Regions from separate parts of the Pseudomonas sp. NPDC078700 genome, predicted to be linked through region 2. Evidence: riboswitches for the same ligand, from Rfam matches in the RefSeq annotation. Region 2 holds a riboswitch; each other region holds the start of a gene.

Region 1 (5,865 bases), on a different contig from region 2:
TGCCACGGCATGCGGATTGGAGGCGAAGTAGAAATGAATGTACGAGGCCGTCAGGCGACCATCGCGATAAACCGATTCGCTGGTGCGCCGGTAATTTGGACATTCACCCCGGGCGATTTCAGGCAATTGGCCCTCAAGCGTAGAGTGATGAAATGTGTGCCCCCGCAGCATGCCCTCTGGCAGCTCAACCGCCTGTAACGCCAGCGCGCTAAGGCGCGACTGCAAGATCGCGCGACCGGGGAGCACGCCAAGCATAGCGCCACTCTCGCCCTGTTTATCGGTCAGCGACTCAAGCAGATAGAGCATGCCACCACACTCGGCCAACAACGGCTTACCCGCGCCGTGATGTGCGCGAATTGAATCAGCCATGCCTTGATTTCCAGCCAGTTGCTTCAGGTGCAGCTCAGGATAACCACCGGGCAAATAAAGGCCATCGGCCTGTGGTAACGCAGCATCGTTGAGCGGTGAGAAGTAACAAATCTGCGCCCCAAGCTCGCGCAATACATCAAGATTTGCCTGATACAAAAAGGCAAAAGCAGCGTCCCGCGCAACCGCAATCCGCACACCCGCCAACAGCGGTTTAATGCTGCGTTCTTGAGGGGCTGCAAAGTGAATTGCAGGCGGCAATTCAATTTGCGCACTGGCGGCCAGTGCATCTGCTGCCGCGTCCAAGCGAATCTCAAGATCGGCCAGCTCATCGGCCTGAACCAACCCCAGGTGACGACTTGGCAGTTCGATTTCGACACTGCGCGGCAAAGCCCCATACCAGCGCATGGAGTCAGCTATCGAGTCGGCCAGAATCTGCCCGTGGCGTGCACTACCAACACGATTCGCCAGCACCCCGGAGAATGGTAAACCCACCTGGAACGTCGCTAACCCGTGGGCCAGCGCCGCAAAGGTTTGTGCCATGGCCGAGGCATCAATAACCGCCATCACTGGAACGCCAAAGTGCTGAGCAAGATCGGCGGCCGAAGGCGAGCCGTCGAACAGCCCCATCACGCCCTCGATCAAAATCAAATCCGCATTTTGCGCTGCCTGCCAAAGCAAACGACGGCTTTCGGCTTCGCCAACCATCCATAAATCGAGCTGATAGACCGGTTGACCCGATGCACGCGCCAGAATCATCGGATCAAGGAAGTCGGGCCCACACTTGAAGACCTGAACCCGCTTACCCTGCCGTGAATACAAGCGCGCAAGTGCAGCTGTAACCGTCGTCTTGCCTTGCCCGGAGGCAGGCGCTGCGATCAACAATGCCGGGCAATGATGCGGCGCTGTGCTGCTCATCTAACTCACCCCGCTAAGCAGATGGAAAGCACAGCAAGGTACATCAGGACTCACGCTTCTTTTGCGCATTATGGCGAGCATAATTATGACCGCACCTCACGCCGACGTGCTGCAAAGGCTGCGTGCAGGCCCAGATACAAAGCGCTGGCACCGCCCAGATACAAGGCCAAATTAGTCAGGTTACGCGGGTAGTACACCGCGATACGCTCAACCAACTGGCCAAGGCTTGGGTCTGGGTAACGGCCCGAGAAAAACAGAAATCCACCGCCCGAAAACAAATAGCACACAAAGGCGCTGACCGAAGCAATTGCAGCCAGCAACAGAAGACTGCTTGGCTGATGACGATGCATAACGGCGTAAAGCCGACCACCGAGCCACATAGCGCCATAGGCCGGAATTAACATCCAATAGGCAGGCGACATGCACCAGTCACTTACCCCAGCCCATTGCATGGCCGCGATATCAAGCAATGAAGCCTCGACAAACAGTGCTGGAAATACCCAGCGCGGCTTAAGCAAAGCACCCGCCAGAAAGAACACAGCCCAGGATGCACTGGGCAGGTTAACCGTGGCGAAATGCTGACCACGGGTCATGGCCATCAATGCGGCAAGCGCAATGGCGATCAGTAACTGGCTGCGTGGCGAAATGTTCATAATCTTCTCCTCTTGGCCGTGCCAGGGCGCAGAAACTACGCCATGGTCAAGGCATGGCGACTAGAGTGCTTGGTAACGCACGCTGAAATACACGGCCTGCCCCGGTTGGTTGTAACCGTCCGCAGTCTCATAATCAGCACCCAACAAATTCGCGACACGGCTTTGCAGCCGCCACTCTTTTGTGAGGCGATACTCTGCGCGCAAGTCAACGGTGGCGAAACCTGAAAGCTCCTTGGTATTGGCCAGGTCGTCATAACGCTGACCTTCAGCATGCACGCTGCCGCCGATGCTGAACTTGCCTAGTTGGCGATCAACATCAAGGTTGAACAGTTGCTTGGCACGCCGCGCCAACTGGTTACCGTCATTGGCTCCGCTCGACTGGTTCTGCGGGTCAATCAATGTGTAGTTGGCGTTCCAATCGAAGCCCAGCAATTGACTGGCCACAACCAGCTCCACACCATTGATTCGGGCTTTATCGACGTTGGATGGCCCTTGAATCGAAGCGTCGTATGCAATCAGGTCATCGATTTCATTGCGGAAAGCGTTAACCGACCAGTGCCCCCAATCGTGCTGACCGGTTAGCCCAACTTCAATGCTTTCTGAGGTTTCAGCATCCAGATTTGGATTGCCGTAGTCAGGGAAGTACAACTCGTTAAAGGTCGGTGCCTTGAATGCACTGCCGTAACTGATGGTGCTGCGCAACCAGTCGGTCAACGCAAAGCCGTAGGCGATATTACCGGTCTGATGATCACCGAACTGTTCGTTATCATCGCGGCGCAGCGCTACTTGCCAGTCATGACGCCCGGCCTCGCCTAAGTACTGAACAAAGTAGCCATTATTGTCACGTGAGTCCTGATCGTAATCAGTGCTGCCGTTGATTTCATCGCGCTGGTAATCAGTGCCGAGCGTCACTGTCTGACCCTCAGCAACGCTTATATCGTTCTGCCAACTTACCGTGTCGCGTCGGCTATCAAAGCGTGAGCTGAATTTGCCGTCCGTGTAGGCATCGGACTTATCCTCACTGCGTCCAGCCTGCAAAGTCACCAGCCAGATATCGAACGGCGAGAAACGGGCACGGCCACCATAGACATTGGACTCGCCGTCAGCATTGGCATTGAAACCTGAGGTACGGCTGCGGTTAACGCTGTCGTAATCGTTGTGCGACTTGGCTTTAAGCAGGTTTGCATCAAGTTCCAAGCCGTTGTCGAAACGATAACCGGCACTCAGGGTGCCGGACAGATTGCGATAACCATCGTCATCACTTTCAGCCCCGCTGACCCCAGCTGATTTGACGTTAATCCCGTCAGTATCCGAACCGCTGACGCCAAGGCTGTACCAACCCTTGTCACTGCCCCCAGAAACACCCGCGCTGCCGGTAGAGGCGTCATGCGTGCCGTAGCCAGCAGAAAAGAACGGTTTAGCCTCGCCCGTCTTTCCTTTGCGGGTAAAAATCTGGATAACCCCACCAATGGCTTCAGAACCATACAGGCTGGAGCGCGGTCCACGTACGACTTCAATGCGTTCAATCAACTCAATGGGCAGATCCTGCAAGGCAGCACCGCCGGAGCTGACCGAACCAATCTTGACGCCATCAATCATGACCAACACGTGATCAGACTCAGTGCCACGCATAAATAGCGAGGTCGACTTACCGGGCCCGCCGTTATTGACCAACGAAACACCTGGGACTTTTCGTAATAACTCAGGCACAGAATTGACCTGTGTTTGCTCGATTTCTGCACGATCAAATACCGTGACAGCAGCCAGGCTCTGGTTGGCCGTTTGTGCTGTACGCGTGGCGGTAACCACGGTGTCGTCAAGCTGGTTCGGTTCTACTGCGAAAACCTGGGAACCACTGGATACGCCACACAGCACGACGGCTGCTGACGTGAAAAAGGACTTACTGCTCATTGCGTATGCTCCGCCGCTCTCACCCGTGCGACCTAGACTGGGAAAGACATACGGAGAACAGCAGACGCATTAGCCACAGGTACGCAAAAAAACGCCCACAGGGTGATACGCCCGACAAAGCCCTCCGCGATGCCGTGAACATGCGACAGGCCGGTCTCCGGGCTTACGAGCAGCGCACTGTTGCCAGCACACCATCAAACACACCTTCCCATGCCTGAGCACAGTGGTTGAAAAAGCGTTTGAGTTGACTCGTTTACCGTTGCGGGGGCAGCGTCGGAATTGCTTGCGTGAACACGCAAAACTCACCGACTTCCCTGTTTCACCCTGTAAATACAAGGCACCTGAAGCAAGCCGCGCAGAGTAGTGACTTGCGACTAGAAGGTCAAACACCAATGCAATGGCACTGGGCGTGGCAACGCGACGTTTACCCACCATTGAGCACTCAAAAAACCGATTGCCGGTTAAAATGCTGGATGAAAAAGTGTCGATTCAGTTTCAATGGCGCGGATAAAAGTCGGCGGGTTTGACCGCAAGCCACTCAACAAAGGTGCGCAGGCGCTCATCACTCAACAAGCTCTCCCGCGAGTTGTAGGTCAGCGCCAATTCTTTTTCGCTAAACAAGCGGTGCACTTGGTTGTGACAGGCGCGACACAGCCACAGGGTTGCAGTGATGCGCTCTGTCTTGGCGTAGCGCTTTTGCACATAGGTTTTGTTGTGCAGCGCTTTGGGAATCAGATGATGTCGAGTCAACAGCGTATCGCGCGCGCACAATTCACAGGCGTCAGGCTGGGGTGGCAGACGAATAGGTTCGGACATAAGGCAGATGTTAACGCTTGCGGCAGAGTGTCAAACCATCACCCAGCGGCAGTAATGTCAGATCGATACGCGCATCATCTTTGAGCTGCGCATTCAGCGCTTGAATCGCGCGCGTGTCTTCGCTTTCAGGCTCGGCTTCAAGCACCCGTCCACTCCAGAGGGTGTTATCGAAAAGCAGCAAGGCACCCGGCTTAAGCAAGCGTAGCGCCTGTTCAAAATAGTCGGGGTAATTGGCTTTATCGGCATCGATAAACATCATATCGACCGTCTCTGCAAACCCCTCGCGCTCCAGCTGTGCAAGGGTATCCAGTGCGGGAGCCAAACGCTGCTCGATACGATCACTAACCCCAGCCTCTTGCCAATAGCGCTCAGCGATTGCGTTGTAATCGGCCACCAGATCACAACAGATTAGCTTACCGTCAGCGGGCATTGCCTGAGCCATGCAGATCGCGCTGTAACCGGTGAACGTACCGACTTCAATGATCCGTTTGGGCGCCAGCAACTGCACCAGCATCGCCATAAACTGCCCCTGCTCGGGTGCAATTTGCCAGCGCGCATTGGCAAGCATGGCCGTCTCTTCACGCAGCCGTTTCAGCGTAGAGGATTCGCGCAGGGAAACATCCAGCAGGTAGTGGTACAAGGGTTCGTCGAGATTAAGCGTTCGATTGGTCATTGGCGTCTCCGTACCGAATGCAGCCCTTTACATATTGTGCGCCAGCTCACCGCTAAATACGCGCTTGGCATCCAAGTAGACGCCCTGCCAATAACTACTACTCAGACTGTCGAGGCGTACAGTACCGCCACTCGAAGGGGCATGCACAAAACGGCCCTCACCCACATAGATGCCCGCGTGGCTGACCTTGCTGCCGCCACTGGTGGCAAAGAACACCAGATCACCGCTTTGAAGGTTGCTGCGGCTGATGTTTTGCCCACGCATCTGACTTAACTGGCTGGTGGTGCGCGGCAAGCTAATACCGGCAACGTCACGGTAGACAAAGCCGATTAAGCCACTGCAATCAAAGCCGCCATCAGGGGTATTGCCACCATAACGGTAAGGGGTGCCAACCAAGCCAATAGCACGAATCAGCACATCGTCGGCATTACCATTAGCAGCAGGATTGGTTATTCGAGGGACAGGTTGCGGCGAAGGAGGATGACTAGAACAGGCGCTTAGTAGCGCTGCAAGTGATAACAATGCAAT
Region 2 (5,865 bases):
TGGCTGGGATGTTTATTTCACCTGGGCAATGGTGGGTATTGTCGGTGCAATCGGCATGACGTGGCTCAATATCCGCGGGGTAAAGGCCAGTGCAATGTTTCAAGCGGTGATTACCGTGTTGATCATTGTGGTTGGCATCATGCTGATCAGTGGCTCACTGTTCAACGGCTCGAGTGCCAACACTGAGCCGTTATTTGTTGGCGGAATGGGCGGGGTGTTTTCGGTCATTATCATGACGCCGTTTTTGTTCGTTGGCTTTGACGTTATCCCACAAGCGGCTGAAGAAATTGATTTGCCGTATCGCAAAATCGGCATCATTTTGATCGTTTCTGTTTTGATGGCCGTGGCCTGGTACATTCTGATTATGTATGCCACAGGGCGTGCCTTGGATGCCGAAGCCTTAGCGGGGACCAAGCTGGCGACGGCAGATGCAGCCACCGCTGTACTGGGCGGAGCATGGGCCGGGAAGCTGCTGGTGCTTGCTGGTCTGGGCGGGATTCTGACCAGCTGGAATGCATTTCTAATCGGCGGGTCGCGTGCGGTGTATGCCATGGCCGAAGCCAAAATGCTGCCCGCGTTCTTGGCCAAATTGCACCCCACTTACAAAACCCCGGTCAATGCGATTTTATTGATTGGTGCGCTTTCGATAGTTGCCCCTTTATTCGGCCGCCAGGCGATGGTGTGGCTGGTCGATGCTGGCGGTCTGGGTATCGTGGTTGCCTATTCGATGGTGGCGCTGTCTTTTATTGTGCTGCGTAAAAAAGAACCTGAGATGGAGCGCCCGTTTCGCGCCGGAAAAGGCCCATGGGTGGGGTATGTTGCGCTGATTTTATCCCTCGGCTTGGTGCTGCTTTACACCCCCATTGCACCTTCGGCATTGTTGCCAATCGAATGGGTTCTGGTGGGTGGCTGGTCGGCTGTAGGGCTCGCGTTTTATGTCTATTCGCGCAAGGTCTACGGTGTCGTCGACATCAAGCATTGATAGGTTTGCATCGACGGCTGTCGATTGTCACGGGGGGGCTAGTTTTTTCGGCCACCCTTTGCTGCCAATGATTTCCGCTTGATTTCGATACCGCGGTGGTCAAGCTTCACCTTGACCACCTGGCTACGCTTCTTTGGCGGCGTTGTTAGAGCTGCGGTGTCCAGGTCATTGAAACCAACGCGGTGCGCCCAGCTTCCTCGTAGTGGAAGGGGACTTGAGCGAAGGTGGTGCTATCGAAGGCTGTGCCGTTGGCCTGGTAGTAGTCATGGTCAAGCAGGTTGTCCAGCTTCAGATCAAAGCGCAGGTCGTTGGGGGCATTCCAGCCCGCACGCAGGCCCAGCACGCCGTAGCCCGGTATCTCTTGGCTATTGGCCAGGTCGTTGTAACTATGGCTGGCCACTAGCCAACTCGCGCCGACATTGAACTGACCGAAACTGCGGTCTATATCCGCCGTGAAGGTGTTTTCTGGACGACGGCTCAGGCGTTTGCCGTTGTTACCGCTGCCGCTGCTATTGCGCGCATCGACCAAGCTGTAGCCGAGGCTGGTGTGCCAGCCGAAAATTTGTTGTTTAAGCCCAATTTCCAGGCCGTGGATGGTCGCTTCATCAATATTTTCCGGGCGGAAGGCATCGATGCTGTTTGACTGATTGCCGTCCAGTGCATTGTTGGTGACGATCGCGTCTTCAATGCGGGTGTGGTAAGCGGAGATTTCCAATGAGCTGGTCGGCGACAAGCGCGAGCGCCACTGCAGCTCATAGCTGCGCGCCGTCTCCGGTTGTAAATCTGGGTTGCTATACACCGTACAACCAAAGCCGGGGAAACAATCGTCTGGGTAATACAGATCATTAAAGGTTGGCGCGCGGAAGGACTCGCTGTATGACGCAATCAAGTCGTTATCGTTATTCACGTGCCAAGTGAAGGCCGCATTCCAGCTGTTCTCGCTCCCAAAGGCTTCATTGTCATCATGACGCAGGCCGAGCTCAGTGCCGAACAGGTCGTTGTCATACCGGTGCTGAATAAATGCTGCTTTATTCCAGCGCGAGTTTTCGTTGAAGTCTGTCGAGCTGTTGAGGCGGTCTTCGTACCAGTCCAAGCCGAGCATCAGTTGTTGCTGCTCAGCAAACTCAATGGTGTTAAGCCAGCTGGCTTGGTCGCGGTAGGTATTGAATACTGAGCCGCCATAAGGGTCGTGCGACGTTTGGCGGTTCTCGGTATGACCCAGCTCTAGGCGTGACGTCCAGTTTTCGTTCAATTGCGCTTGCACATAAGCGCTGCCAGTGGATTCTTCAAAGTCAGTGTCGGCGGCCTGGGTCGGTGACAAGCTGTAGTCGTATTCACTCTGCCCGGACTGACGCAGCAGGTTAATACCGGCTTCAAGCCTGTCATTAAAGTTATGCGACAGGCTGAGGTTGAAGCCTTTGTTGCGATAGGCACTGTCTTCGCTGCCGATTAGATTGGTGCGCTCAAAGCCATCGGTTTCATCCAGCGAGGCTCCTAAGTCGAAGCGGGTCTGTTCGTCGCCGCCCGACAATCCCAGGCTGCGCTGCCAAGTGCCATAGGTGCCGTAACCTACTTTAAGGCGCGGGTGCAGGCCTTGTTCACCGCTGCGGGTAAAAATCTGAATGACGCCACCAATGGCGTCTGAACCATAGAGCGCTGAGCGGCTGCCACGAACCACTTCGATGCGCTCGATTTGATCAAGGTTGAGTTGTTCGAGGCTGGCTGTTCCGCTGGAACTGCCGGCAATGCGCTGGCCGTTGACCAACACCAAGCTTTGCGCTGTCGAAGTGCCGCGAATAAATATCCCGCTGAGTGAGCCGCTACCGCCACTGCGTTGGACGCTGACACCCGGCGTGCGAGCGAGTAAGTCAAGCACGTCACCGGCTTGTAGGCGTTCGATGTCTTTGCGTTCATAGACAGTGATAGCGGCGGTGGCTTTGCTGATCGGCTCTGCCTGACGGCCCGAGGTAATAACCAGAGGCGTGGCCTGATAAGGCTCGGCTGATTGAGCGGCCGTGGCCAGGCATGGGGCCATAGTGAGCGCCAAGTAAATGCGGGAAAACTTCATTAAACAACCTCAAAAGTACAATGCTTTTGAGGAGGGCAGGGACAAGCGCTGGCCAACAGAGACCCGCACTTGACGGTGATGCCCTCCGCAACACCAGTCAAAATTGCAACGAGGCAGGTCTCCGGGCTGCCGACAGCGTTTTTCACCTTCCCGGGCTAACCCAGTGGTTGTCGAAAAACGCTGTGCTGGGCTCAAGGGCTCAGCACTGTCGGTTACCGTTGCGGGGGCAGCGCAGGCATTGTCATAGACGCACCTGCTTCCCTTTTCACGCTGCGCCTTGCGGCTGACAGCGACCTCGGTCAATCACGATAAAACCCATTACCGAGTTTGCGGCAATGGGTTAGTTATTACTTGATAACAGCCAAACGCTGACGAATTGCCTGCTCGATACCCTTTGCATCAAGGCCGCATTCGGCAAGCATTTGTGACGGTTTGGCATGCTCGACGTAGAGGTCGGGCAGGCCAAGGTGGAGCACTGGCTTGAGCACATTTTCCTGTGCCAGAAACTCGCTGACTGCACTGCCAGCGCCGCCCATGATGCTGTTTTCTTCAATGGTTACCAGCAGTTCATGGCTGGCAGCTAGCTGGCGGATCAACGCCTCATCGATAGGCTTGACGAAGCGCATGTCGACAACAGTCGCATCCAGTGTTTCAGCGGCTTTCAAGGCTTCACTCAGTTGCACGCCGAATACCAGCATTGCCGTGCCGCTGCCTTGCCGACGGACAACGCCTTTGCCGATTTCCAACGGCTCAAGCCCGGCTTCAATGGTCGCGCCAGGGCCCGTGCCGCGTGGATAGCGCACAGCCGCGGGGCCGTCAAACAGGTGGCCGGTGGTAAGCATGCGGCGCAATTCGTTCTCATCGCTTGGGGTCATCACCAGCATGCCGGGGATGCAGCGCAAGTAGGTGATATCGAAGCTGCCCGCATGGGTCGGCCCGTCTTCACCCACTAAACCTGCGCGGTCAATGGCGAACAATACGTCGAGGTGCTGCACCGCAACGTCGTGAATCAGTTGATCATAGGCGCGTTGCAAGAAGGTCGAGTAGATCGCGACAACTGGCTTGCTGCCCTCACAGGCCATGCCCGCAGCGAGCGTAACCGCGTGCTGTTCAGCGATAGCCGTATCAAAGTAGCGGTCTGGGTATTGCTCGCTAAAGGCAACCAGATCGGAACCTTCTTTCATCGCCGGGGTGATGCCGAGCAGGCGCGAGTCTTGCGCTGCCATGTCACACAGCCACTGACCAAATACACTGGAGTACTTAGGGCCAGAAGGTTTTTTTGCGGCGGTTTGCGCAGCAGGACGATTGACCGGCTCAAGCTTGGTGATGGCGTGGTAACCAATGGGATCCGCCTCTGCCGGGGCGAAGCCTTTACCTTTTTTGGTGATGACATGCAGGAACTGCGGGCCTTCCAGGTCGCGCATATTGCGCAGCGTGGCCAGCATAGTTGGCAGGTCATGGCCATCAATTGGGCCAATGTAATTCCAGCCGAGTTCTTCAAACAGGGTGCCCGGAACCAGCATGCCTTTGGCGTGCTCTTCGGTTTTACGGGCGATTTCCCACGCGCCGGGAAGGCGCGAGAGTACTTTCTTGCTGCCTTCACGCATGCTTGCGTAGGTGCGGCTGGAAAGGATTTTCGCCAGATAATTCGACAGCCCGCCGACGTTGCGCGAGATCGACATGTCGTTGTCGTTGAGCACCACCAGCATATTGGCTTTAAGGTCAGAGGCATGGTTCAACGCTTCGAACGCCATGCCTGCAGTCAGTGCGCCATCACCTATGACGGCAACACTTTTACGGTTGCTACCCTGTATCTTGGCGGCAACCGCCATGCCCAGCGCTGCACTGATTGAGGTGCTTGAGTGGCCGACGCCAAAGGTGTCGTATTCGCTTTCGCTGCGGCGTGGAAAGGCAGCAACGCCGTCTTTTTGCCGCAAGGTGCTCATGCGCTCGCGGCGACCGGTCAGGATTTTATGCGGATAGGCTTGATGGCCAACATCCCATACCAAACGGTCATCTGGAGTATCAAACACGTAATGCAGAGCAATTGTCAGCTCGACCACGCCTAAGCCCGCACCGAAGTGACCACCGGTCTGGCCGACGGTGTAGAGCAAGTATTGGCGCAGTTCGTCGGCCAGGGTTTCCAGCTCGGCCTCACCCAATCGGCGCAGCTCGGTCGGCGTATTCGCACGGTCAAGCAAAGGCGTCAGCGGGCGTTCGCGGGGAATCTCTTGGAAAGTCGTCGGCATCAGGCGAATCGTTATTAATACAAAGATGCGCCAGTTTACCCGAAGCCCCGTGCAGTACCCAAATAAGAAGTGGCCAATCAGCACCTGTCTCTACCCCCAAGCCAGCACGCTGCTGGCTTGGGGGCGTAGTTTAGGCATCACCAGGTGTCGATAAAGCCACGTTTTTGAGGGTTATTTGCAGGCGCAGGCGTTGAGTTGAGGCCGCGAGTCAACCAGCTACGGGTTTGTTCAGGGTCAATTACCGCATCAATCTCAAGGAAGCTTGCCATATTGATCGCCTTGCCATTGGCATACGCCTTGGCGACCAGCTTGTCGAAGAGTTGCTGGCGCGCTTGATCTGACTCAGCCGCTGCCAACTCTTTGGCAAAGCCTAAGCGAACAGCACCTTCAAGGCCCATCGCACCGAATTCGCCACTGGGCCAGGCAACCGTAAACAGCGGTGAATGGAAGCTGCCAGCTGCCATCGCTTGTGCGCCCAACCCATAACCTTTGCGCAGAACGATGGTAAAGAACGGTACGCTGAGACTGGCAGCGGCGACAAACATGCGTGAGACGTGGCGCACTGT
Region 3 (5,865 bases), on a different contig from region 2:
TGGTGTATTGGAACTCAAGAAAGGCTTTGGAGACGTCACGGGTGCCCTTGGAATCAACAACCTTGTCGACCAAGGCAACTGGGAACTCAGCCAGAACGCTCACTGGCGGGACCACGATTTCATATTCGCCGGACTTGAATTCATCACTGTTAGCGATGTTGACCACTTCAGATTCAAACGTCAGCAGCACGTCGCCTTGGCCATTCTGAGCAAAGGCTACAGTGGCAGCGCGACCGCCAGTAGGGAAGTTTTGCACGTTGTGCAGAATTTTACCGACGAAGCTTTTGATCTTGCCTTCATCACCATCAAATTTCTCGTTGGCATAGAGCCAAGCACCCAGGTAGCTGTAACGCGCATTACCAGATGTTTTCGGATTAGGGAACACCAGCTTCACATCGTCACGGGCCAAATCATCCCAGTTCTTGATGTGCTTCGGGTTGCCTTTGCGCACCAGAAACGCCGTGGTGCTGTAATACGGCGAGCTGTTATTCGGGAATTGCTTCGCCCAGTCTTTGCGCACTAAACCGCGCTTGGCGAGGATGTCGATATCGGTAACTTGGTTGAAGGTGACGATATCCACCTTTTTACCTTGGATGATGTCTTGTGCCTGGCGTGAAGTGCCAGCAAATGACTGGTCAATCACCAGGTCTTTACCGGTTTCGGCTTTCCACTTGGCGACGAACTTGGGGTTGATCGCTGCAAACACCTCACGAGCGACGTCATAAGATGCATTAAGGATCGGCTTATCAGCTGCCAGAGCGGACAGGCTGCCGAGCAGGCTTGTGGAGACAACACTGGCTAGAAGCAATTTCTTTAGCATGATCAAGACGTTCCCCGTCGCGATGCCTGTTTAAATCAGGCATATAATTCGATTATTAGGTCAAAAATAGTCGGCTGATACTGCCTAGGTTTTTTATTCTTAAAAAGTAATTTTTAGCGCTATGTATAGATCTAAATAGAATTTCAGTGGCTTCCATTCCCGGCGAGTGGATTTACACAGCGCAGCGTCTTGGCTAGTGTGTCCGCGGATTTGATGGGAGTCGGTATAAATTCTTATTCTTTAAATGAATATTGATCTGACTAAACGATATTTTTAAGAATATAAAGCCGGCGCTATGATCCGCACACCCTTGCATCGCCTTGGTCCACCTGCCGTCTATGACATTGTCTAGCCGCAACCTTGGTTGCAGAGCACGTAAGAATTAACTGCCCGCGCCATAAGGCTGAGGACGCAACGCATGTCGATTGAAATCACTAACGTCAGCAAGAATTTCCATGCGTTCAAGGCGCTAAATCAGATCAACCTGAACATTCAGAGTGGCGAACTGGTCGCTCTGTTAGGGCCATCCGGGTGCGGTAAAACCACCTTGCTGCGAATCATTGCCGGCCTCGAAACACCTGATAGCGGCAGCATTCAGTTTCACGGTGAGGATGTTTCCGAGCACGATGTGCGTGACCGAAATGTGGGTTTTGTATTCCAGCACTACGCACTTTTTCGGCATATGACGGTATTCGATAACGTCGCATTTGGCTTACGCATGAAGCCCAAGCGCGAGCGTCCCACTGAAGCTGTGATTGCACAGAAGGTGCATGAACTGCTGGGCCTGGTGCAACTGGACTGGCTTGCTGACCGTTACCCAGAGCAGCTTTCCGGTGGTCAGCGCCAACGTATTGCACTGGCCCGTGCGCTGGCCGTTGAGCCCCGCGTATTGCTGCTTGATGAACCCTTTGGTGCACTGGATGCCAAGGTGCGTAAGGAGCTGCGCCGTTGGCTGGCGCGCCTGCATGAAGATGTACATCTAACCTCCGTGTTCGTGACTCATGACCAAGAGGAAGCCATGGAAGTGGCAGACCGCATCGTCGTGATGAATAAGGGAGTGATTGAGCAAATCGGTTCACCTCGCGAGGTCTATGAGAACCCTGCCAGTGACTTCGTTTACCACTTCCTGGGGGATGCCAACCGCCTCTATATCGGCGAAGACCACCACGTCTTGTTCCGTCCCCATGAAGTCCATTTGTCGCGCCAGCCACAAGAAGGGCATCAGGCTGGTGAAGTACGCGATATCCGTCCGCTGGGCGCAATCACCCGCGTCACCCTCAAGGTGGCTGGGCAGACTGATCTGATTGAAGCTGAGGTGGCCAAGGATCATATGAGCCTTGATGACCTTAATCGTGGCGAAACACTGTATTTCAAACCCAAGGGTGGCCAGGCGCTAATCAATCCTTGATGAGCAATTTGCCTCTGCTGAAACAGCTGGAACTAATAAGCTGACCTCCGGGTCAGTATTTTATCCCGCTTAACCTGCAGAGGTAATCCTTATGTCCCAATTCACCCTTAACTACAGGTTCCACAACCAACCACGCAGTCATGGGCTCGAATTAGAGCAATCCCAACTGAGTGAAGGCGAAGCTGCTCGCCATCTGATTGAACTGCATCACGCCGATGCCGAAAACAGTTTGCTGATGCCAGCAGCCGACGCCACCGAAGATGAACTGCTCGCGCAGGCCGAGGTGTTGGCCATCAGCGATATACGTGTTGTTAGCTGAGTTGCAGTAAGAGGGAGGGAGGGGGCGTGTCAAAATAGGCCAGTGCTTCCTCGACCCTCCTATGTGAGCCAGGCATTGCTGTGCCTGTTTGCTGCCACCACGCATGGCCTGTCCACAATCCCATCATTCGTCATTAAATACATATCAAATACATATCTCCCTTCTTCCTTTCCCAACTACCAATCAGGCGAGCCCCCAGCGCCTGGTTGCGCGTGGTTTCTGGCAGTTACACCGCAGGCGATACGTTTACTGCACCGCACCATTTCAGTTTGTTTCTAGGCTTTTGTTGGGTTCATCAGTAAAGTAGCCGCCGATGGTTTTCGGCCCCCTTCTCTGGGGGGCGAAATGAAAAAGGGAATGGGGTGAAGGCTTTAGCGCTTGAACCCTCAGCTGCCTCCGCAACTGTAAGCGAAGAGTGACACCCGAACACCACTGGCATTGCTGGGAAGGTGGGTGAAGCGATGACGCGCAAGCCAGGAAACCTGTCATCAAAACCGGATTTTGCCGGTCATTCGCTCATATTTATCGCACGGTGGGTGCGATGGAGGATTCACTATGCATATCGAACCGGGTGTCGTTGATGGCGCCAAAATCATTCTTAGTTATGCAACAGCAGTAGGTGGTTTTGGTCTGGCGGCAAAAATGGCCATTGATAGCGTTCGCAATAACGGCGGCGTTGCGGCGCTACTGCTACGCAGTTTGATTACCACTACGCTGGTGTTCTGTTTCTTTGAAGTCTTGCCACACCATGCTGTTGGGGTGTCAGAGGTTCACCTGATTCTGGGCTCTACACTGTTATTGGTGTTTGGTGCCGGTGCCTCGGCGATTGGGCTGGCTGCTGGCTTGTTGATCCAGGGTGTATTTTTTGCCCCTTTCGACTTGCCTCAATACGGCATGAATGTGACCACGTTACTGGTGCCGCTATGGGCGATTAATGCCTTGGCTCAACGGATCATTCCGCAAAGCACGGCCTACGTAGACACCCGTTACAGTCAAGTGCTGGCGCTGTCGACGGCGTATCAGGGTGGCATCGTTCTGTGGGTCGCGTTTTGGGCATTCTATGGTCACGGCTTTAGTGTGGAAAACCTTGCCAGCGTTGGCACCTTTGGCTTGGCGTACATGACGGTGATTATTGTCGAGCCCTTGATTGATCTGGCGGTGTTGGCCGGTGCCAAGGCATTAGCCCGTTACAGCAGTGGTCCGGCGTTTAATGTGCGCCTGCATCAACCTGCTTAAAGGGTGAGTCCTGCGGCGCTCAGGCGGATGCTTGGCGCCATGCAGTGAACGCTTGATTGATGCCTGTCTGGTTGAAGACCGACAGGTGTCGCGCTGTATTTTTGCGCGTGCACCGAGCGCTCACGTCGGGTGCTAGCGCACAGCCCAATCACTTGATTGCGATGCTTGCCAATTGCGAGTCGATGGCTGCTGGGTGCAATTCTTCGATCTAGCTGAAATCGCCTTTGTAAGAGGCGTTCGATCCAGCTGTCACGCCCTGTTGAACGGTTGCCGTGCATAGGCGACTCGGGTACTCTGCGTGGCATCGAACAGGTGCCCCGAGCGCAACCGCGCAACGGGTGAAACGGGAAGTCCGGTGATCGCATGGTTAAACATGGCGTATTCCGGCGCAGCCCCCGCTGCTGTAGAGCCTGATGCAATCGCGATATACCACTGGGCAACCGGGAAGGTGCGATTAGCGAATGAAGGCGAGCCAGAAGACCGGCCTGATCGACAATAGGTGCGTACCCCGGGGTGTGGGTTTGCCGATGCTGTGTATTGCCTTCGCGGGCAAATATTTCCAGTAGTTGTCTTTCAGGTCTTGGCATTGCCACGTCCTGCCATCCCCTGTTGCTGCGCTCCGTTGAATTGTGTGCGCCTAGTCGCGTGCGCATTTTCTGATTTCAGGAGTGTCGCCAAGTGATCGATGATGACAAAAAACGCAGCCACAATGAGCGGATGCAACGTAAGAAGGCCGTGGTCGATGCCGGTATCGAACGTGCCCAAGAAGAGCGGGGCATCGTTATTCTGATCACCGGTAATGGCAAGGGTAAAACCACTTCAGCCTTCGGGACTTTGTACCGCGCGCTTGGCTATGGTCATCGCGCTGGTGTGGTGCAGTTTATCAAAGGCACTCAGGCATCCGGCGAGATCACCTATTTGCGTCAGCATGCGCCATTGGTTGAGTACCACGCCATGGCAACCGGTTTCACTTGGAACACCCAAGACTGGGATCAGGACAAGGCGGCAGCCGATGAAGCCTGGGCACATGCTGCAAAGATGTTGCAGGACCCCAGTTTGAATCTGGTGCTGCTCGATGAGCTGACTTACATGCTCAAATACAACTACCTCGACACCTCAATGGTGCTGGAGGCGATTCGGGCGCGTCCGCCACTGCAGAGCGTTATCATCACCGGTCGCGCGGCTAAGCCCGAGTTGGTTGAGCTGGCAGACACCGTCAGTGAAATCCGCGACGTTAAACATGCCTATAAACAGGGTGTCCGGGCGCAGATGGGCATTGATTTCTGATGCGAGCCTGGCTCGTTTTGGTTGCAGTACTCTGCGTGCCTGGCGTATCGGCAGCGCTGCCGCGAGTGGTCTCGACTAATCAGTGTGCCGATATGTTGGCGTTGCGCCTTGCTGCGCCAGAGCAATTGTTGTCGGTGTCGAGCAAGAGCCGTGACCCGCAGTTGTCCTCGATGGCCGGACAGGCACAAAGGGTGCCGGTGAATCATGCCAGCAGCGAGGAAATCATTGCGCTGCACCCGGACCTGGTCCTCGCTTCAAGGCGCTGGCAAAGCCACAATCAAGCTGAGTTATTGCGTCAGCATGGCATCGAGGTCGTGGTGGTGCCATACCCCACTACCTGGGCGCAGATCTTCGCCAGTACGCGGCTGGTTGCGGCAAAACTAGGGCGCGTAGAAGAGGGTGAGGCGCTGCTTGCTGACGTCCAGGCGCGGCTTGATCGACTCAAGCAACATCCCCGACCGCTGCGTGCGCTGTATCTGCGGCCTAACGGTGGCAGTGCCGGGCGCGACACCTATGTCGATACCGTGTTTCAAGCGGTGGGAGTAATCAACCATCAAGCCGCGTTGGGGCGCAGCGGTTGGGGACGGTTTAATCTGGAAGACTTGGTGCGCCAGCCGCCCGATGTCTTCGTCAGTGCCGACATGCCGATCGATCGAGGTTATGCCAAGTCAGCGTTTTCGCGCCACCCGTTCCTGCAGCAACTGACAGCGACCCGTCCGGTGTTGCAGGTTGAAGGCAATCGCTGGGGTTGCAGTGATTGGCAACTGATCTTCAGTGCCGAGCGTTTAGCAGCGC

What was found. A riboswitch is a leader RNA that binds a small molecule or an ion and turns the genes downstream of it on or off. The one in region 2 is predicted to bind cobalamin.
Region 1: another riboswitch for cobalamin. It lies ahead of btuB (TonB-dependent vitamin B12 receptor); the one in region 2 lies ahead of ACIGCM_RS17715 (TonB-dependent receptor domain-containing protein).
Region 3: another riboswitch for cobalamin. It lies ahead of ACIGCM_RS09455 (energy-coupling factor ABC transporter permease); the one in region 2 lies ahead of ACIGCM_RS17715 (TonB-dependent receptor domain-containing protein).

What each region holds. Positions count from the first base shown of each region.
Region 1 covers NZ_JBITUI010000003.1:349,486-355,350, forward strand. The annotation lists gene ACIGCM_RS11955 (cobyrinate a,c-diamide synthase) at 1-1,284, opposite strand, end outside; gene ACIGCM_RS11960 (hypothetical protein) at 1,368-1,937, opposite strand; gene btuB (TonB-dependent vitamin B12 receptor) at 1,998-3,848, opposite strand; cobalamin riboswitch at 3,979-4,208, opposite strand; gene ACIGCM_RS11970 (hypothetical protein) at 4,344-4,664, opposite strand; gene ACIGCM_RS11975 (O-methyltransferase) at 4,675-5,337, opposite strand; gene ACIGCM_RS11980 (C40 family peptidase) at 5,365-5,865, opposite strand, start outside.
Region 2 covers NZ_JBITUI010000005.1:55,322-61,186, forward strand. The annotation lists gene ACIGCM_RS17710 (APC family permease) at 1-982, shown strand, start outside; gene ACIGCM_RS17715 (TonB-dependent receptor domain-containing protein) at 1,128-3,050, opposite strand; cobalamin riboswitch at 3,145-3,363, opposite strand; gene dxs (1-deoxy-D-xylulose-5-phosphate synthase) at 3,398-5,299, opposite strand; gene ACIGCM_RS17725 (carboxyl transferase domain-containing protein) at 5,437-5,865, opposite strand, start outside.
Region 3 covers NZ_JBITUI010000002.1:791,708-797,572, forward strand. The annotation lists gene cysP (thiosulfate ABC transporter substrate-binding protein CysP) at 1-820, opposite strand, end outside; gene ACIGCM_RS09445 (sulfate/molybdate ABC transporter ATP-binding protein) at 1,239-2,228, shown strand; gene ACIGCM_RS09450 (hypothetical protein) at 2,320-2,547, shown strand; cobalamin riboswitch at 2,845-3,052, shown strand; gene ACIGCM_RS09455 (energy-coupling factor ABC transporter permease) at 3,103-3,783, shown strand; cobalamin riboswitch at 4,077-4,287, shown strand; gene cobO (cob(I)yrinic acid a,c-diamide adenosyltransferase) at 4,465-5,070, shown strand; gene ACIGCM_RS09465 (ABC transporter substrate-binding protein) at 5,070-5,865, shown strand, end outside.